3 regions of the Paenibacillus sp. 10L310 genome follow, and region 2 is predicted to be linked to each of the others. Evidence: predicted binding sites of a transcription regulator. Region 2 holds the regulator's gene; each other region holds the start of a gene.
The links. Region 2 encodes LexA, which represses DNA repair genes until DNA is damaged. Its sites were predicted from a motif close to CGAACATATGTTCG; they were not measured.
Positions count from the first base shown of each region.

Region 1: dndB (DNA sulfur modification protein DndB) is a predicted target of LexA. The motif match lies at 5,512-5,525, and genes of this name have one in related genera.
Region 3: addB (helicase-exonuclease AddAB subunit AddB) is a predicted target of LexA. The motif match lies at 4,992-5,005, and genes of this name have one in related genera.

Region 1 is NZ_JBFTKC010000005.1:222,064-229,209, reverse strand. Features, by position in the region: gene AC1DE7_RS14775 (cysteine desulfurase family protein) at 1-455, opposite strand, end outside; gene dndE (DNA sulfur modification protein DndE) at 473-841, opposite strand; gene dndD (DNA sulfur modification protein DndD) at 844-2,844, opposite strand; gene dndC (DNA phosphorothioation system sulfurtransferase DndC) at 2,862-4,364, opposite strand; gene dndB (DNA sulfur modification protein DndB) at 4,357-5,451, opposite strand; gene AC1DE7_RS14750 (helix-turn-helix domain-containing protein) at 5,646-5,993, opposite strand; gene AC1DE7_RS14745 (HEPN domain-containing protein) at 6,186-6,605, shown strand.
Region 2 is NZ_JBFTKC010000003.1:184,644-191,789, forward strand. Features, by position in the region: gene AC1DE7_RS09810 (cysteine peptidase family C39 domain-containing protein) at 382-1,422, opposite strand; gene AC1DE7_RS09815 (HAD family hydrolase) at 2,019-2,810, opposite strand; gene AC1DE7_RS09820 (hypothetical protein) at 2,839-3,348, opposite strand; gene AC1DE7_RS09825 (DUF896 domain-containing protein) at 3,474-3,683, opposite strand; gene AC1DE7_RS09830 (LysM peptidoglycan-binding domain-containing protein) at 3,779-4,156, opposite strand; gene lexA (transcriptional repressor LexA) at 4,454-5,080, shown strand; gene AC1DE7_RS09840 (aldehyde dehydrogenase) at 5,185-6,486, opposite strand.
Region 3 is NZ_JBFTKC010000006.1:115,084-122,229, reverse strand. Features, by position in the region: gene addA (helicase-exonuclease AddAB subunit AddA) at 1-1,427, opposite strand, end outside; gene addB (helicase-exonuclease AddAB subunit AddB) at 1,424-4,927, opposite strand; gene AC1DE7_RS15905 (class I SAM-dependent rRNA methyltransferase) at 5,127-6,503, opposite strand; gene AC1DE7_RS15900 (Na/Pi cotransporter family protein) at 7,021-7,146, shown strand, end outside.

The DNA of each region.
Region 1 (7,146 bases), on a different contig from region 2:
CCCCACATAAATGAAGTAAGAAGAGGCTGGAGTTGAGTAACTGTTTCTTTGACATTTTGAAGATCCACTCTTGCAAAAGTATCGACATCAAGTAACCTCGTTTTGTACCCGCGTTCACCCAAAAATTCTACTGTTTCCAGTACAGACGGATGCTCAGCAGAAGAAGTTAGCAAATAATTAGAAGAGCTGCCTTTATGACTGTAATAATCAGCTACACCTTTAATAATCATATTGTTACTTTCAGTAGCACCACTTGTAAAGACAACCTCGTCTGGGTCACATCCTAATAGTTGTGCAACTTGTTCTCGAGCGGTAGCCACAGCTTTCTTAGCATTCTCTGCAAGGGAATAAAATTTGCTGGAAGGATTACCGTATTCCTCTTGGAGATAAGGGAGCATTGCTTCCAAAACGTCAGGGTGTATCTTTGTTGTAGCGCTATTATCCAGATATAACATTGAGATCACTACTTTCGTTAAGATAACAAGTTACGAATAAATTTCTCATAATTGCCTGCCGTTTTATACTCTGAAGCTAACAATCGTATTCCACGTTCCAAGTGAGCGTTAAAATATGCAGGAAAAAACTCCTCATCTGTTAATTCACGACCTGCGGCCTGTGTAATCATTGCACGAAAGGCATAGTCATACTCTCCGGTAACGGTGCTACGGTTCAACACTAATCCGTCTGTAAAATCTTTTGTAATAGGCACAATCTGAGTAGTATTTCTAAGAGATAAAGCAACAGCGTAACGGATTAGAATATTAGGCGTGATTCCGGTGGAAGCATGGAGTTGCGTGAGAGTCTCTTTAGTATATTTTGATGTTTTTAAAGTAAAATTCATAACTACTGTACCGCCTCTCTAATGATATCAAAGTAGCGGTCTTTTACGATTACTGCGCTTTCTTGAGAAGCATCGTATTCTAAGGTGTAACAGCGTGTTGTAATTTCTTCAATCACAGGAAACTGTTCCGACGTTATTTCAGAATCAGTTGTAAACATAAGGACTTGTTCTCCGCAACGAGGGATAAAATGTTGAATAAGTGACTTTTTGTGATCCTGGTCAAGTCTACCCATTAAGGTATCGAACACAAAAGGTAATTTCCAACCTGATACTCTAAACATCGCTAGTATGACCGTTAACATAAGCATTTCTTTTTCGCCAGCAGATAGGCGCTCTTTTGAAATTTCTTGATTCATTAGGTTAAATAGCTTTAATTCAAAAGTGGTATGGTCTATATGAATTCGTTTTATGAAATCTTTTTTACGGAAAAGAACATCAATCATACGTACAGTTTCATTAGCTACATCATCAAGTTTTTTGCGCCACTGCCGTTCTCTAAAGCGCTGACTAACTGTCAACAATTTCTCAGTCATTTCATACGATTTTTCTGATTTATGGTATTCTCTAATTTTTTCTTCTACTTTATCTTTTTGAGAGAGTTTAGCGTGCAAGCTTTCAGAAAGATTTTGAATTTCAGACCCAAGTTGTTCTATTAAAATCTTGTTTTGTTCAACTTGTTTTGTTTTTTGCTCGATTCGTCCAAGAAGTTCTTTAAACTCACTGGCCTGATCATTCATTTCTAATTTAGTTCTTAGTTCCTGGGCTTCTTTTAACAACATAGCATTTTCATCAAATCGGTTAACATAATTAATGATGTTAAGTCCTTCAAGTTGTTTATTCAAATTATGAATTTCGCTACGTTGTTCAAACGATGCCCGATGTATTAATTCCGCTTGATCGGGTTTGATTAAATTCAATATACCTTCAAGTACAGCTTTTGCTTCGGAACTAGCAATTTCTTTGTTTCCTGAAATACTAGCACTAAGAAGCGCAGTCAGTTTATTTTGTTCGATTGTGTTCGCAACATATTCATATGACTCATATTGTTTCTCTGCGTTCAACTGATGATCAACTTGCTGGAGCTGTTTTCTTGCTATGAAAAAGGGGAGAAGGGACGAAACAAAATGACGAACATGTTCTGAATTTGTTTTTCGTTTGTTTTCAATCATATTGATCCGAGAAACGACGTCTTGCCTTTTTTCTTGAAGTAATCCGCCGTGAATTTCGAAATCTTTTTTATCCTGTTTAATTGTATCATTTAAGTTGTCGATCTCTTCTGAGTACAGAATTGAGAACTGTTGCTTTTCTTCAATTGTTGTTTTGAGTTGATCGATTTCAATCTCAAGTTTCTCAAATTGTGCAACTTCTTCTGCTGCACTGGCATTTTGCTGAGCATATTGTATTCGGTATGTGTTCAGATCCTTTTCCAAATTTACGAATAAATCCAGATTAAATAGAATCTTACCTGACTCTTTCAAGTACTCTGGAATTTTTTCTTCAGAAACAATACGCGAAATATCCTCACCATCAAAAAGGCAAAGTTCAAATAATTTTGGAGGCATTTCTTCACGTAATCGACTCTGGAAATCAGAAGTTTGTTGAGCAGATAAGAATTGATTATCACGTTTAACTGCAAAACTCTCACGAATACGATCATTTTTTATTCTCCAGCTTCTTACTAATGAATATTCATGTAATTCGAAATCCTCAGTGGAACTGTAATCAAGAGTAATCTGAAATGCGTCAGTCACATTCTCATTAATTGCTTTACGATTCAGTAATGTTCTAATTTTACGATAATAGGGTTCATTATCAGTAACAAAACCATATGCCATAGATCCAAATAAAACGATTCTTAAAGATTCTAGTATTGTCGTTTTACCAGCACCATTTTTTCCACCAAGTAGTATTACGTTACGGTTAGCCATTGTACGGAAATCAAATTTATTGAGCTCTCCATGGTAAGCACCTATATTTCGGAGAGCCAGTTTTTGAATGTGCATCGATTATTTATCCACCTTTATAAATGTAAGAAATCTTGTCTGAGTGTTTTATCAAATGCCTGGAATAGTCCTCTTCTTACTTTTACACCGGAGTATTCTTTCTCAACAGATATTAATTCTTTAAGAAGATTAAGGTTGACTCCTTCTTCTTGACAAAGAGATTCAAGATCGGTAACTTGGTCTTCTTTGAATACAGGACGATCATTTTGATGCCAATCGTAAACTATACCTGTTTCTTCTTCGACGATCAGAGGAAGTCGATCTTCCCACTGTAGATCGTCATGCCAATATTTCCGAATCGCCTTAAGCTCTTCAAATGTGATTAATTCAACGTTAGGGTCATGCATTTGGCGAATTTCTTCTTGAGTTTGTAATAATTTTCGAAGAATTTCTTCCCGAGCTTTCATTGTGAAAGGACCTACACCAAAACGTTTAGGAAGAGCATCTGGATTCTCATCATCAACGATTAAAATATCCAATTCCTCCACAGAAGCAAGGTTAATTTTATTTTCTTCAATATAATGCTTCATTTCAGATTTGTAGATTCTCGGATGACTCAAGTTATCAGGATCTATTCCGCCTAAATTTGTTGTCAGATAGACTTCGCCATTCATACGATGTTTTTGTCTTTTCGTACGGTCTTCACGTATTTGAACAAGGAAATTTCTAAAATCATATAATGGACGTAACCAATCTACACCGTTATTAATAAATCCGCTTAACGCCTTATCTTCATTAACAACTGTACATGTCCAACACCCAAAACGACTGTTTCCACAAGAACCTGCACTTTCTTTTATCTCTTTGTCTACCACGAGCGGGCATTCACTACTTGAATCTTGATAGAGCTGAAGCAGTTCATTATTATCATCACCCCATGGTGACTCATACTGCAATAAAAATTCCCATACATCATCAAGAGTGTAGGAGCGAATCGGAGCAAAAACAAATGCGTTTCGAAGTGTAGAGTGACGCATTAAATTTGAACCTTCTATAGTATGAGACTGCATTACTCCTGCTCTTGTAGAACTTTCGGAATCTCGAACTCCTAGTAACATAACCACTTCACCAAACTGATCTACTTTATCAAGAATGAAGCGGTTAGCAGGCTCGATTTTCAAACGATCCGTACACCATCTGAACTTTTGACGAGGAGTAGGATAACCTTTTCCAATAATAGAGGCCCAAAAGGTTTGCTCAACTTTTGGACGTACCTTGTGTGTTTCAATAGGCAAACCTACAGCGAGTGCTTTATTTTGTATGCGTCCAAGAGTTCGCGTGATTTTGTCTATAATTAAAGGAGTTTCTACTTGAGTATCTGATGAAATGACGTACACTTTTTTCTTCAGAAGAGAAGGTTCTAGCTCAGATAAGGCTTGAAAGACTAGTTGTACAACTGCCGTTGAGTCTTTTCCCCCACTGAAACCTACGACCCAAGGCTTCTCATCTGCTAAATAGACTTCTTTGACTAGTTCTTTGGCTTCAACGAACTTGCTTCCAGTATTAAATATATTAAACATCAGTAGATGTACCTTCTTTTATTTTATTTTCAATTTTCTGCTCGGCTTCTGTTAAGGGGAGCCCTAGTTTAAATTTTATGAGATTTGCAGTCAATTGAATGGTCTCATTTGTCTTGTTAATACGTCCGGTTTGTCCATAAGCACGGCCTAACCAATCCGCTTTATTATCGCGGCTCCAGTCGATTTTGGATAGTTCTTTTACGTACAATTCCCATTGATCTGCATGATAACGATAAAGATAGTGCCCGACTATACCAATAGCTTCGAGAAATACACCATGCGCTACAACCGAACCAATACGAAGATCTCTTGGCGAGGTTCGCTTATTGAGTACATCTTGCCATTCCAATATAGAAACACAAAGTAGAGCCCAGAACTCAGAAACAAATTTTTTCTCGGGTTCTGAGATTAACTCACCTTTGCGCTTACCTAACAGTTTACAGATCGTATTGAAAATGTGATTCAGAGCAAACAATTTAGGAGAGTTTTTGGACAACGACACTTTCTCACGATCCGTATATCGCTCCAATAAAGGAATTTCAATAATTAAACTTTTAGTGATCAAAGATAGTTGATCACGGTGATCGTATAGAATTCCGATTGAAGATGTGGTATTCACTGCATGACGATTCAAATCCGAAAACATTTGCTGAGAGCGCAGAAGTCCAAGGTCATGAAAGAATACTACGGATATCGTTTCGTCACCAAGTTCAGGCGAAATTTTGAGAGCTTCTTCAATAGCTGCACGTCTATGTTGACCGTCATTAATGAGAAATTGAGCATCTAAAGAAATATTTAAATAACCAAGATCCTTAAACTCTTCTGATTGTGGCTGAAAAATTAGCTCGCCGTTTACTGATGCAGTTAACGAAGAGAAAATATAATCTTTAGGATTCTCAAGAATATAGTTCGTAATATCCGGAATTCTTGATTTATTCATTAAACGTTGTGCACGGTGGTCGGCCGGAATTTCCTCTTCATCAAAAAGGAATATCCTGGGTATTAATTTTAATGGGCACATTACTGTATAAAAATCTCTTCCAGCTTGAATCCCGCGAATCGCTGGAAAACTATAACTGAAGTTCATAGGCATCCCCCTGTTTTACGTACGTAATAACGTAGAATGTATATTGATTTTATCGTAAGACGAACAAATGTTCAATGTCTAAATTACATAATAAAGTAAATATAGTACGTAATTACGTGAATAAAAGATGAAGGAATAATGAAAATAACGAGGTAACATTCCGGTCGTGTACGATCGGCGTGCTCCTCGTTATTTTAGTTTTTATCATAAGTATCGAAGATTTCAGTAATTATATTAAGCACCATTAAAATGTGCTTAGGTTCATGGGTTCTTAATAGAGAAATGATCTTAGTAATATTGGAATCATCCTGCGAGAGATCTTCACGCTCCTTAACGTATGTAAACAGTTCAAATACCCCGACATCTAAAGCGGCAGCAATCCTTTCAAGATTTTTCAAAGATATATTTCGTTCTGCTCGTTCAATAAAACCAATGTAACTTGGATTAAACCCCGCATTTTCAGCTAATGCTTCTTGAGACAGATCTCTAGATTTTCTTAGATCTCTTATTCTCGCGCCCACTAATTCTAAAAGTTCGGACATATGAACACCTCTCTTTAATTAGAAGTGTAGAGAAAGAATCATCGTTAATTAATCGATAGATAATAAGTAATTTGTATTTAAAACTACTATGTAGTAATATTTGTTTGTATCTTGCCCGAAAGTTAAAAAAATTATGCAGAGTGTTCAAATGTAGTGTGGATTCTAAACTAAAATATTGAGGAGTTGATTACCTTGAATCACGCTTACTCCTACACGAATCGGCAGAATGATGAATTTGAATATCAACGACTTTCCCAGTATCACATCAAACTTGCTGCAATTATGCGTAATCACAATCAGTTCAAAGCCTGCCTCATTCTCTGCGATTGGGCTCTAGCCTCCATGATCAAGGCGCTATATATCTATAAGTATCACTCAGTACTTCCACCCAAGGAACTTACCATGAACGAAATCTTGCCACTAGTGCATACGGACACTGAACCCGGATTGGATATCGCTTTGTTCATCGGTACGATGCAACATATATCATCCCTAGCAGATTACCCACATGACCAGCCAATAGAACTGGACAACATTGAAAAGCTTCTTCAACGAACAGAAGAGATATTGGACGAGTTAGCCACTCGATTGGAGGATGATTCATCAGAGTAAGATGTTTTTTTAATTGATCATTTGGGTTAAATGTTTGATTTATCTATGTTACGCTTACAAGATGACATCATCCAAATAAAGGATATATGATGCAGAGATTACAAAGGATGCTCTTTGCTTTGCATCTGGAAAGTAGGTGTACATATTGAAAAGAGTAATTGCTATCGCGTTTTTCATATTATCTATATTGGAATTGGTTACTCTAATCCTAATTGGTAAAAGCATGATGATTGGGTATATGGAACCGAGTACGTTTAGCGGGATAATTTCATTCCCACTAGGCGCTACGTACCTCTCGATCTGGATGTTCTTTTCACGGCAAGAGTTTACCGGAGGACGAGTCGCGGCACAGATCAGTTTTACAGCGGCATTGTTGACGTTGTGCCCGTTAGTGTGTTTGTTGATCATTTTCTATTAGATAAAGAGATTAAGAAGATTTCCTTTGAATTAGGACCTATGAAGTACGTTGTTGGAAATATTGTTATGGTGAGAAAGGAAAAATCAGGATGTTAGAATTATGTATATACATCAAGCTTCTGCT
Region 2 (7,146 bases):
TGAAAACGGGACGAAGCAGAGATCTATCTTACTTCGTCCCGTTTTCATTTTTTCCGTGATCTTTACTTCTCACTAGGTTAGCATTTCTTTCGTGCCTGGAATTTGAACATTTGCCTACTTCCAGCATACTATCTTCAAGTTACTTGGCAAACAGCAAACAACTCATATTACTCCAAAAGAATCATCAACTCGATATTAGACGATGTAAGACCGCTGAGACTCCAATATAAGTTTTGCCCGCTTCAAGTAGTTGCATGCTCGTTTAGAACCTAAGCTCGTTTATAGATTCTTCAACTCCCTTGCTTTGGTTGACGTGATACGGATGAAAAATTACGACTGCGATGCCTCATAGCTCCAGAAGTTATGCCAGAGAAAGCTCCTCTAGATGGCTAAAATATTAAGTAGATTATAAAATTGCTTTATGAACTTTATTTCTTTGTCATGTAAATGTCTAATTAACTGGACGCATTTACGAACTGTGTCGCTATTAATGTTTTGTGAGAAGATAGCCTTGGTCGTAATTGCCCTAATATTTGTCCAATCCATAATAATTTCATTAATTATTAAATCAATTTCTTCTTTTGTTGTATGGATAAGATCTGGATTAAGTTGTTCATAAAGAGCGACTAATCTAAACTTTTCCGAACACTTTCTATAGATGGTGCTACTTAAAGTTTCTATAATATCTTCGTTAGTTATACTATCTCCGTAAAAATCAGCCAATAATGATATACTTTGTATCCCTTCAATTATTTCGTCCTGATGGTTCAGCATATTATCTTTAAGACGTTTGATACTTTCGTGCAACATTTCCTTAGGGTCTCTCTCATGATGATAATTAACATTGTTTATAAATTCAATAAAATAAGGCTCATCTGGCTTGATTTCTTCACTCATACAAGCTTTTTTGATTTCCGTAAACGGTACAACGTACTTCTTATACTCCGTTATATCATCAACAATATAGACCTCATTGGTTGTTAAATTAAAGCCGTAAACTAAAATGGGATGTAGACCATGCTTTTTGTTAAAATAAAACTCACGGCCTCTTTGATAATATAAATCAATAACAAGGGAAACTGGGTTTCCTTTTGAAAGCGAACTAATGATTTCTGATTGTAACGAATCTATATGTGGTGAAGTAAAATTCATTGAAATACACATTTCATCCATTACTTGATCTAGCCTCTTAAAGTTCAAAATATCCAGTTTGAAATAACCGGTACTTCCTAGTTTATCTTTATCAAATCTGTATATCGTGGTGAAATTATTAACTATAGAAAACTTATCCTTTTTGAAATAGTCGGCAATTGTCATTAGAGAATTATGGCTGCAATTTAGGAAGGGATGATTGCTATGTGGGAACATTTTTTTCATACCTTTGAAATATTGAAAATCAGTAAGAGAGATGATTTTATCCATAAGAGTCTCCTTTGGGTGGGCTTAGTAACTATTTGGATTCCTATAATCCATTAAAAGGATTAAATTTCATTTTTCTTTATGACGGATTGTCAAGCCCAGGGTGACAGATGAGCGAAAAGGAATTCGTGAGCCGTTTTACACCCCAAGCATTTGCGTCCTCTGTGATCTATTAATTCGAGCGAGCTCGGGAGGCACAGATCAGTGAAAAGGTAGGTATTCCACTTCGAATTCCCTCCATTCAAGAATTGCAGTATTATGGTATCCCATTAGGAATACATACATAATAAAGCACAGTAGACATTTGAATGACTGGCAATTTACTATAATTGCGGTTAGAAATTTGTTAAAACATCTCTACCTTAAATTTGATATGGCCGCGGCACTAGTATATCAACTATATTTTAATTGACCCCCTATACAATTTCAATAAATTTTACCATAATAAATAATAAATAGATGTAATATTCATTTCGGTCATCGTACCCGCTAAACCACCCTAAAAACAAAAAAGCATTGTCAGCTATGTGAACGATAATACCGTCCAAATAGCCGCAATGCTTCATGTTATATTTGATTTAGTGAAATCACAAGTGGGTTCAGAAATTAGCAATTAGACCTGTTAATTCAGACAAATGCTTGATTTCATGGTCTGGCGCATACGCTTCATTGTTGTTCTTATGCTCACGGTTAATCCATACGGATTGGATGCCAGATGATAAAGCACCACGAATATCAGTCGTTAACTTGTCTCCAACCATCATGCTCTCTTCGGGTTTAACACCCAGTTTACTCAAAGCATGTTCAAATATCGACGGATCTGGTTTTCCTTTTCCGAAGTTACCCGAGATAATAATCTCATCAAAGAAAGGAGTCAATTCAGGTACACCATCCAACTTCTCTTGTTGCAAAGCAGGACAACCGTTCGTTAACAACAACAGTTTGTACTTGCCTTGTAACTGACGCAAGGTATCCATCGTTTCTTCGTATACATGTGGTCGAGATCTCCGTTCTACTCCAAACTGCGCAGCCAGTTGTTCAGCAAGATCTTCCTGATCTATACCCAACTTCAACAAGCCACGACGCCAGGATTCTTTACGGTAAACTGGAGCAAGCTGTTCCAACTGACGGAACTCAGGTTGATCCCCACCAGTAAAGTTAGCCCAAAGGCCTTCAAACGGATTGATTCCAATCATTTTGGTAAAAGGAAAGGTTTCATATGATTCATACAGCCCACGTGCCTCATTACGAACAGCTTCTTCAAGTTCTTCTGGTTTGACCCCAGTCTCTTGCGCTGCGATTAGACAAGTCTCATGAAAAGCTTCTCGAACACTACGCTCATCCCATAATAAAGTATCATCTAGGTCGAACAAAATCGCTTTTAACGCCATTCCGATCATCTACCCCTTTATGCAATAATTACTTTTCGACGGTTTCCACGGTGATCTGGTGTGCTTTCGCAAATTTCAGCAAACGTTCTGCAATCGCATCTGTATCGTAACGGTTCAATAACTTGGTAAACACCCATCTTTTCCCGCGACTGTTATGTTCGATAACAACTGTACCTGGTTCAATTCTGAATTTGACGATATCGTCAACCCCAATTGAACGTTCACGATTACCCTTCGTCGTTATAATCCGATTACTGCTAATCTTGATGTATGGACGGCGAAGCATGAAGATGACTGCCAAAAATACGTAAAGCAGCATGGTCACCCAGTCCCAAGTTGTCATTGGAGCTTGCACAAGGAATGTGCTCATAAACAGATACAAAAAGGCGAGACCGATCAAAAATATTGGGAACAACAAGCTGCGTCCCTTAAAGACTTCTTCACCTGGTGTACCTGTGATTGGTTGACCACTTTTTTTGCGTTGCTGATTTAACTGCTTGGAATTTTTCTTAACCGTTCTCTCGAACGAACGCGACATGAGAATCCCCCTTATGTGTCTTTGTATCGGCTTACATAATTGCAAACCAACATTTCCCCCTATAAATTGCACACTCAAAATAACAGGAAGAAACCTAAATATCATAATGATATCATTAGGTTTCGTTAGTGTTTGAGTTTGCCTTGGTGGCCTTTGTCATTCTCATCATCAACAATCTCAATGGTATCCAGTTGTTGTCTGAAATTGCTGCGAATATTACTCAAATAAATCTCTCTTAGCTCGGCACGTTCAGCAAGTTCTTCCTCCGACAATCCAGTGGACTTTTGCTTACGAGCCAATTCGTTAATGCGTGCTACCAGACTATCTATATCCAAGCTTGTCCCCTCCAAAAATACAAAGTCATATTAACTTTGCCATTATAAAGGCTGCTTGTCAAGCTGACACGCGCTAACACTTATTGATGTGCATTTTATTCTGCAAATTGCGGTAGAGCTAGTACTTGTCCCACTTGGATGGAAGTTGTATGAAGTTGATTCACTTTCTTAATTGCTTCTATATAAATACGTGTATCCATATTCGTCGGTTTATGTTCCAAAGAAATACTCCATAATGTTTCCCCTTGTGAAACAGCTATCTTTCCTCCAGGCAGAACATCATTCTCATTGCCGGCAAATACAGTTAAAACAGTGCTACATCCAATAAATATAATCAAAGAGGTAATGGCTACCTTTAACATCCATGAAGAAATCTTGAAACGCGCTAAAACCTTCTTGTATTTCCCTATGTTAGACTTCACCAGTTCCGAATTCATTGGTTCATAAATGCTTTGATAAGTAGAATATCTCATTAAATACCCGCCTCCAAACGTTTGTTCCTATCTGTTGAAATCAATATAACACGAACACTTGTTTTGTTCAATAGATTTTCAGAACAATTGTTCGCTTCTTTTTTAGAAGGAGCAATATCTTATTTCAAGTACATTTGCAAAGCATTTGCAATATTATGCTCTGACTTTTGAACAATTTCTGTTCTATAAGTTAAAAAACACTGATTTAATGCTATTTTATTTAGAACTTATGTTTGTACGAACGGAGGTTCTATGTTATAATTTTCCCAAACGTTACTAAAATGGGGTTGATACGGTATGTCGAAGATATCCAGCAGGCAGCAGGCTATTCTGGAGTTTATACGAAATGAAGTCCGGTTGAAGGGGTATCCTCCTTCCGTACGGGAAATTGGTGAAGCGGTTGGACTGGCTTCCAGCTCAACAGTACATGGACATTTGGATCGTTTGGAGAAAAAAGGTTTGATCCGACGCGACCCTACCAAGCCAAGAGCCATTGAGCTTTTGAGCCAGGAAGAATCTGAGCATTCTCATCAATTTGCTCATAGCGTTGCACGTATTCCTGTTGTTGGTAAGGTTACAGCCGGGGTTCCAATCACTGCAACCGAGAACATTGAAGACTACTTCCCTCTTCCTACACATTATGTAGGCGAACAAAAAGTGTTTATGCTTTCAGTAGTGGGAGATAGTATGGTGGAAGCTGGAATCGTTAATGGAGATTACGTTATTGTCCGTCAACAGCAAACTGCTGATAACGGTGATATCGTCGTTGCAATGACTGAAGACGATGAAGCTACAGTGAAAACGTTCTATAAAGAGAAAGATCATATTCGCCTTCAACCGGAGAATGCGACCTTCGAACCTTTACGTTTGAAACATGTTAGTATTCTGGGTAAAGTCATTGGCCTTTTCCGAGATATTCATTAATATTTAACTTGAGTAACAAAACTAGATGTAATGAAATACGAAAGAGGTTGTCCTGATCAACAGGACAACCTCTTTTTTCTTGTTTATGTTATTTTAGCGGCTAATTATTCACTGCGTCTCAGAACACTCTTGTGATGCGAGAACACATCAAAGCTCTGTTGTCCGTGATATGAGCCCATACCGCTCTCTCCTACACCACCAAACGGGAGGTAGTGTGAAGTCATATGAGAAAGTGTGTCATTAATACATCCCCCACCGAAGGATACTTGATTCAGAACCTGATCCTGCAGCTGCTCATCCTGTGTGAAGAGATATAGCGCCAATGGTTTTGGCCGGCGAACAATCTCATCTAGCATAGGATTCAGGTCACTGTACGTAAATACAGGAAGAATCGGACCGAAGATCTCATCTTGCATGACAGCTGATTCCCAGTTCACATCTCCAAGTACAGTCGGCTCAATGAGCAACTGCTCTCGTACAGAACGTCCACCAATCAGCGTTTTGCCATCTGTTAGGAATTTCGACAACCGATCAAAGTTACGCGAGTTAACAATATGCGGGAAATCAGCGTTCTGTAACACATCGTCCCCAAATTTATCTTTGATCTCTGCGCCAATCAGATTGATCAATTCGTCATGAACTTGTTCATTTACAAGCAAATAATCCGGAGCAACGCAAGTTTGGCCTGCATTCAGGAACTTACCACGAACAATACGCTGGGCCACCAGCTTCAGTTCTGCATCGTTATGGACAATAGCAGGACTCTTGCCCCCTAGCTCCAGGGTTACAGGAGTCAAATGCTCCGCAGCTGCCTTCATAACAATGCGACCAACACCTGTGCTTCCTGTGAAGAAAATATAATCAAACTTCTCTTTCAACAATGCTGTACTGGCTTCAACTTCCCCTTCCATAACGGCGATATACTCCTGAGGGAAGATTTCCTGAATCAGATCATATGTCAGACGAGATACCGCTGGTGTTAATTCAGAAGGCTTGATAACTACACAGTTACCGGCTGCAATTGCTCCAATCAGTGGACCAAAGGCCAGTTGGAAAGGATAGTTCCAAGGTGCAATAATAAGAGCCACTCCGTATGGTTCAGGGTAAATGGTGCTCACCCCATCCGGCATAACCGAATTGGTTGGGACTTGTTTTGGTGCAGCCCATTCCTGCAGATGTTCTAATGCAAAATCCAGTTCACCCAGAACAATGCGAATCTCGGAACCGTAAGCTTCCGCCTCTGATTTGTTCAAATCTGCCCGAAGTGCATCTTGAATCCGTTGCTGATACTTTTCAATTCCCTTTCTAAGCTGTTGAAGCGCATTAATCCGATATTCGATATTTTTAGTTTGTCCTGTATAAAAAAATGTACGTTGTTCTGTCACCAGTTGTTTTGCCTGATCCATATTAACATCTCCAATTAATTATTTAAAATTAAATTGCTCAAAATTTAATTAAAGTATACCTCTTCTATATGAAACTTTCAACATACAGTTGAAACATCCATATTGTATGTATTTGAACGATGGTTGGAATTTTTATAGAGTGAAAGCTAGTACTTGCTACTATGTAGTGGCTATTAGAATTTCTAAGGAAGCTTAATTTAGATTTTTTGCTTCCGACAGTTTGATGCACTGTAAGAAAGAATTCTAATTTCAGTTTCTCTTTAATGGGTTACTAGATAAATGACAATGGTTTTTGCGCTGTTACTAACATGAATTGATACATTTCTTAAAATAGAAATGTTTAGTTACCACATATAAAAAACTCCCCTTTCATTAATGAAAAGAGAGCTTTACGATTATCTATTGGTGAACGAATGCATCATGTTAAAAGTAAGCCATGGTTACAGACAAACATAGGCTTCTTTGGTGACCCTTTTATCTGCTTCCATCTATATAACTCATCATCAGTTATTTTAAGTTTTCCACGCAATCATGTGCCTAGTTTCGTGTTTTTTATGAATTGCCCATACCTTGATTTGATGGTAATCAACAGGCTCTATTCTTAAACATCCCGGGTTGCACACTTTCCACCAGTCTCACTAAGAAGTTTTTTTATTTTTC
Region 3 (7,146 bases), on a different contig from region 2:
TCCACCATTCCGTCCTCATTTGTGCTCGCTCCATACTGGCGATACTTGTTCATAAACAGACCTGGCTCAGCCAACCGGAAACGGTAGATACTCTGTTTGACATCACCGACCATGAATCGGTTACCCGGGTTTTCTCTGGAGATCAGTTTCACGATATCTTCCTGAACCGTATTGGTATCCTGATATTCATCAAGCAACACTTCATCGAATCGCGAACGGTACTCCATAGCCGCATCGGAAGGCATCGACTGTTCAGGCGTTGAATCCTCATGTCGCAAAATGTGAAGACAGTAATGCTCCAGATCACTGAAGTCAACTTGCCCACGTTCCTGTTTGGCCTGTCGATAACGTTCTCCAAATGTACTAACCAACCTCGACAACTCCTGCATGAGTGGTGCCGCTTGCTCCAACTCCTGCCAGAACGCAAACGCACTTCTTCCGAACAATGAACCTTTCAGGTCGGTAACTGCCTTTTTCGCGGCCTCACGGAGTTCCTTCACCTGATCCTGTAAAGCCGGGTCCGTCTGATCCTTTTTGCAAGGTTTCAGTTTGCCAAATGCAGCGGGTTGAAACACTTCAGGCAACCTCTCCCATGGCATAATCTCAACCGCAGACAACAGTTCTTCTACCATCACCAGGTCTTCTTTTAACGTATCTGCATAAGGTGCCGGACCTTCAGGCTGCATGGAAATATGAATGCCTTGACGGAGCAATCCTGCTGCACCACTTAAAGCAAGAGCCGCATCACGCAAAATACTCTGAACCCATGCTGAATGTCCAAGTGCCTCTACACTTTCCACCTGAAAAGCAGACGCCATCTCTGAGAGCCAATGATCCGGCCAGGAATGACTGCGGGAGAAATCATACAAACGTTGCACCAGTCGATGCATCGCATCATCGTTTCGTTCTCCACTGAACCAGTCCACTAATTCGCGGAATGTACTCCCTTCATCTTCTTCGCCATACTTTTCCTCAAATAGTTCTTCAAGCAGTTCCTGCCGCATGATTTCCGCTTCATTTTCATTCAGGATACGGAAAGCCGGGTTCAACGGAATTTGCTGATAATAACGGCGAATGACTTCCATACAGAATGAATGCAGCGTTGTAATAGATGCCCGTCCAAGCAGCGACAGCTGCTTACGCAGATGCTCTTCTCCAGGCTGTTCTTCCAGCGCACGTTCCAACGCTTCCCGAATCCGTTGTTTCATCTCGGCGGCGGCCGCTTTGGTAAACGTAGCTACAAGTAAACGATCCACACTGTATCCTTGGGAGGGATCTGCGATCTTGCGAATAATTCGTTCAACCAGCACGGCTGTCTTGCCTGATCCCGCCGCTGCGGCAACCAGTATGTCTTCTCCGCTTTCCGAGATGGCACTCCACTGGTCATCACTCCAGAAGCTACCCTCCGGTTTTGGCATATTCGTCATGATGTTTCCCCTCCCTTGGTGTGAGATAACATATCCCAGATTTGCTGTTTGCCCGGTTTGGACAACAGGTTATACTCATTTCCTTCTATATTCTCATCAAACTGACAAACAGGCTTATACGGACAGAACGTGCACGCCACTTCCTGCTGAATACGATAAGGCTCAATGGCCACATCCCCATCCGTAATTCGGGTACCAATCTCACGGATATTACTGCGAACCGAAGCAAGCAGCGTATCCCATTGCTCTGGCGTAGCTACAGCGGCGCTACTATAAAAGCTTCCGTCCGCCTTAAGAGCAACTGGAATAATAGCTGAATATCCCTTATCCAGGGTGTTGTCCATTTGAGCGATTGCGTCCCGATCAGCCAGAAGCAAACCTTTCATTTTGAACCGTTTCAGTAGTTCTTGTCCTGCCTGCTCTGATGTCATGCCGTTTGCAGATTGCAACAGCGGGTTATGCACATGGAAATACAACGTTCCTCCCGGCATCGCCGTTTCCCCAAGCCATTCTTCGGCAGCACTAAGCAGCACCTCCAGATAGGTGAGCATTTGCAATGACAGACCATAGTACACTTCATGTAACTTGAGGTCCGTCTGGCTTGATTTATAGTCAATGACACGCAGGAGCAGACCATTCTCTCCTTCTGCGACATCTACACGGTCAATTCGACCCACGATCTCCATCACACAGCCGTTCTCCAGTTCAAAACGTAGTGGCGGCAGTGTTTTATCGGGTCCAAAATCAAGCTCCAATCCAATCGGTTCAAAACTTCCACGTCTGGACTGTTCACCAAGAATAACCGATGCCCGGCTAACAATGTCCTTCAATTTGCGGAAAATATAACCGTATCGCTTGGTGCTTAGCAAAATCTCCCCTTGCAGCTGTGGTGCAATCTGCTCCACCGTTTGCTCGGCTTCCTGACGGCATTGGTCTGGAGTCAAACTGCCCCAACTACGATTTTCTTCGCGCAACCGCATAGCCAGCTGGCTTAGCGCAGCATGAAACAGCTGTCCGATATCAGGAGCCTGAAGGCGATACAATTGCCGTTCTTTGAGGCGCAGCCCATGCGAAGCAAAATGGGAGAACGGACAAGCTACGAAACGCTCCATTCGCGAGACACTCGTCCTCACCTCTGTGCCATACAGTCTGCGACTGGTAGCTGTACGTAATGGTAATGCTCTATTACGATAAAAGATTGATCCCATCAACCGTTCCAGCTGAGGTCTGCTTGTCTCTCGAGATACATGCCAATTGTAGACCGCCCACCACATTTCAGGGATGTCTTCTCCGCGGCGCCATTTGCGCAATTGTCCAATGAGCGTTGACAGACTCTGACCCGGATGGGTGACATAGGACCAATGCGCTTCTTCCGAGTTCGCAACCGGCGGTTGAGCGAGTAATGGCTGTTCTTGTAAACCAAACATCTTCCGTACATGACGGACAATCTCGGAAGGAAGCAGTGCTTTCCCCTCATCATCAGCAACCGGGTAACTCAGCCACAACTGGCTGCTTGCCGCTGTAAGTGCCGTATAGATCAGGAAACGTTCATCCAGCATCTGCCTTGTTGCACCTGGTCCAAGCGCCATGCCTCTTTCCGTCAGTAACGCTCTCTCCAGTTCCGTTAATACGCCATCATCCTGAGGTACGGCGGGTAATTCACCATCAACGGCGCCAAGGATAAATACGTATTTGATGTCCTGAAGTCGTGTACGGTCCATAGAACCAACCAATACCTGATCAAGTGCTGGTGGTACCAGACCCAGCTTCAGTTCCGTCAATCCGGTCTCAATCATCCCGGCAAACAGCGTGATATCCAGCCGTTCATTCCCCATCATATCGACCATCTGATCCAATAAATCCAGCACAGCTCCCCACATCTGCCGATGTTCTCTCGACCGTTCGGGGTCACCTTGTGCCTTAGCTTCAGCAGACATGTTCTCCAGCTTCCATGGGATTTCAGCATCTTCCAGCAATCTGTATAGTGCCTCGCACTGGGCTTTGGCTGTCTTTGCCTTTTTCATTCGCTTCTCAAAAACACCCAAGGAATCTGTAATGACCGTTCGGCAGCTCTCCATTAAAGAAAGCATCTGGTCCCGTCCTCGACTACGGCCATCCTGACCGTTGTCTTCCAGCGACAGGCTTGGTACATACTTCCATGGTTTGCCGTCAGTCCAGCGATACCCGTGAATACCACAAGCCAGTACATAATTCTCAAGCTGGTCCATATCTTCACGAGTGATGGAACCATCACGCGGAAGCAGCAGATCCGTTTTGACACAACGAAATACATCCTCGTAACGCCAGTGGCGCCGAACAATATCCAGTGCGGAACGGATAAACTCGGATAATGGATGATGAAGTTCATTTCTTCTGCGGTCCAGAAAGACGGGTACGCCATAATCCCTGAATAGAGGTTCAGCTATATCAGCGTAGGTATCCAACTGACGAACAAGTACCGCCATGTCCCGATAACGCGCACCTTCGTTTTGTGCCAGGCGCCGCATCTCACGCAGTGCCCCCTCCATCTCAGCTCGTCGGTTCTCCGCTGCAACCAGTCGGATTCCGGAATCAAGGCCTTCACTTTTCCAACGAATTCGCCGGTCGAAACCAGCCTCCAGATGAGCAAGTCCCGGACGATCCTTATATCTCAGTGGAATCTCCGAATCTAGCACGGTTATATCGCTCGGTACACCCAGTTCTTCAGCCATCCCTTTGAGACGCGCATAGGCACTTGCCGTGGGATAAAACAGTTCCAGTTCTCCAGGCAGTGCGCCGTGATCATAAGGACGATCCATTGTCAGGGCAATCGTCACGGATGAGGATTGCAACATCAGCCGACCAATCACACTCATCTCCTGTGGTGTGAATCCCTGAAAACCATCAATCCAGATCTGGGCATCCTGCAGCAATGCACTTTCCGACAAACGATCTGTCAGCTCGGTCAACGTGTCTTCATCATCAATATATAAATTGGTCAGTTCCTGTTCATAGTCACGATATATCAGATTCAAGTCATGCAACTTGTCCTCCAGAATCGGCGAAGTGGATGAGGTATTCCCTCCAGACATCCCTTCTTCCAGCAATGACGGATCAACTTCATAACGTTTAAATTCACTATATAAGTCATTTAATTCGCCTATAAAACCCAGCTGGCTGCCGGATGCACCAAACAGCTTTAATTCTTCCTTACGGCGCTGGATGACCTTGTAGAGCAACATCTTTTTGCCTTCGACTCCGATCGGAATACGAGCAGAACCACCTGCTTCTTGCATTACACGATAGGCTAGACGGCGAAAGCCGAGCACTTCTGCACGCATGGTACCTTTGATTGCTCCAGAAGACACCAATGCCTGCTCTGTTCGAAAAGAACTCTGTTCGGGAACGAGTAAAATCAAAGGTGTGCCTTGCGGCTCCTTTTGAAGCAGGGATGTAATTTCCCGGGTAATCAGCAAGCTTTTTCCGCTGCCTGCCCGGCCAATAACAAAACGAACGGACATGTCTAATCCTCCAAACCACACGTACAAGATTTTAATTCCCAGTATAACATATCTGACTTGGTTCGGAACATACGTTTGCCACTATCCGGTAAAACCGGAGATCATCTCCGTTAACACAGCAAAACAGCAAAAAGCCCGCAGCTATCACACTGTGGACTTTTGACTTGATCTATACTTGATTGGAACGAAAATCATACGATTAATTCTTTTTACTGCGCACTTCGAAAATAGCAAATTTCAGGTAATGTCCTTCATCCACGCCCAAAATTTGTGGGTGATCCTTACCGGCTGCTTTCCAGTCGATCAAACGAAGCACTTTGCCTGCATCTTCTGCTGCATCAGCAATCGTATCTAGAAATAAGTCTGGACGCATGTGATACGAACAGCTGGCTGTTACCAAATATCCACCCTCATTGACCAGTTTCATTCCTTGCAGATTGATATCTTTATAACCGCGACATGCACCTTTAACTGCTGATTTCGTTTTGGCAAATGCAGGAGGATCAAGGATGACCACATCAAATGTTTTACCGCCAGCTGCCAGCGCTTTGGATGTATCCACTTTCTGTTCGGCTGCACGTGCACGTGCGGTACGTTCATCCAGTCCCTTCACTTGTTCACGCAAGTACTGGAATGCATCAGCAACTACGAATTCAACCCGGTCAGTGAAACCGTTCAGCTCCACATTTGTTCGTGCACTCTCAATGGCATGCTCCGAAATATCAAGACAAGTCACTTTTTTAGCTCCATATTTGCAAGCATTCAACGTAAAGCTGCCCGTGTGTGAGAAACACTCCAGTACAGTGGCACCATCCCAATATGGGAATGTAACTACTTTACCACTTTTATTCACAGGCAAGAGCTGCTCTGTGCCATCCTGCTCGGTCGTTTGTAGTGTGATTCCACTCTTGTAGCCCCAACCCTTCATAAGCGGTTCAATGGCTGCACGATTCTCGCGTTGGTCGAAGAAGTAACCTGTCTTCTGCCCTTCCACGATATCCACTTTAATGAGTAGTCCATTCTCTGTAACCGTGACATGTCTTGGGCAATCTCCGTACAGTGGACCTTTGGTCTGCTCCAAACCTTCCAGTTCACGAATCGAGACATCACTGCGCTCGTATATACCTTCCGGCTGCATTACTTCAATGAGTGCCTGTACGATGGCTTCACGGCAACGATCCATGCCAAGTGTAAGCAACTGTACAACGAGAATGCTGCCGAATCGGTCAACGATTAATCCTGGCAGAAAATCAGCTTCGCCGTAAACGAGACGGTATGCCTCTCCATCCTGGATAAAACGTTCCCGGTGACGCAAGCAATCGCGGAAACGCGCTGCAAAAAACGCGGTGTCCATCTGTTCGGACTCCAGAGGTTGATACGCTACAACCCTTACAGTGATCTGAGATGCAGGATTGTAATAACCTGTCGCCAGATAGCGACCTTGATGATTCAATACATTGACCAGATCTCCCGGTTCCGGGTTTCCGTCAACAGAGGCAATTTCATTGTTAAATATCCATGGATGTGCATGTTCAAGCCGCTTTTTGCGACTGCGTTCGAGTGTAACTGATGGCAAGGTAGATCCACTTCCTTTAATTTAATAGTTCAAAAGATAGGTTTGGTGCGGCGCGTAGGTGGCGTTTCGGTTACGAATCGATCTTCCGATCGCTGTTGTCTCCAGATTTTTTTGATTCCCTTTTTTAAAGGGAAAATCCGGAGACAAAGGCGCACGCTTCGCTTCTTCAGATTCGATTTCGTCCCCTCCACTACGTTTGCACGAATCACCGTATCTTTCGAATTGGGGTGCAGCAGTTAAGTGACGTTCCGGTTACGAATCGATCTTCTGATCGCTGTTGTCTCCAGATTTTTTTGATTCCCTTTTTTAAAGGGAAAATCCGGAGACAAAGGCGCACGCTTCGCTTCTTCAGATTCAATTTCGTCTTCTTCGCTACGTTTGCACGAATCACCGTATCTTTCGAATTGGGGTGGGGTAATTTAGGTCGCTTCCCTCTGAATTCCTTTAGGCTTGTCATGGTTGTCTTTTCTTACTCATAGGATGAGTTAAGGAACCGGATGGAAGGAATGATATTTCTATGTTTAGAGATGTTATATTGCCCTTACTCTATGGGCTTATTATCTTTTTTGGTGGCATGAAGCTGATGGAAACGGCCTTGCAGCGCATGGCAGGGCCCATGTTGGCAGATTGGCTCAATCGTGCC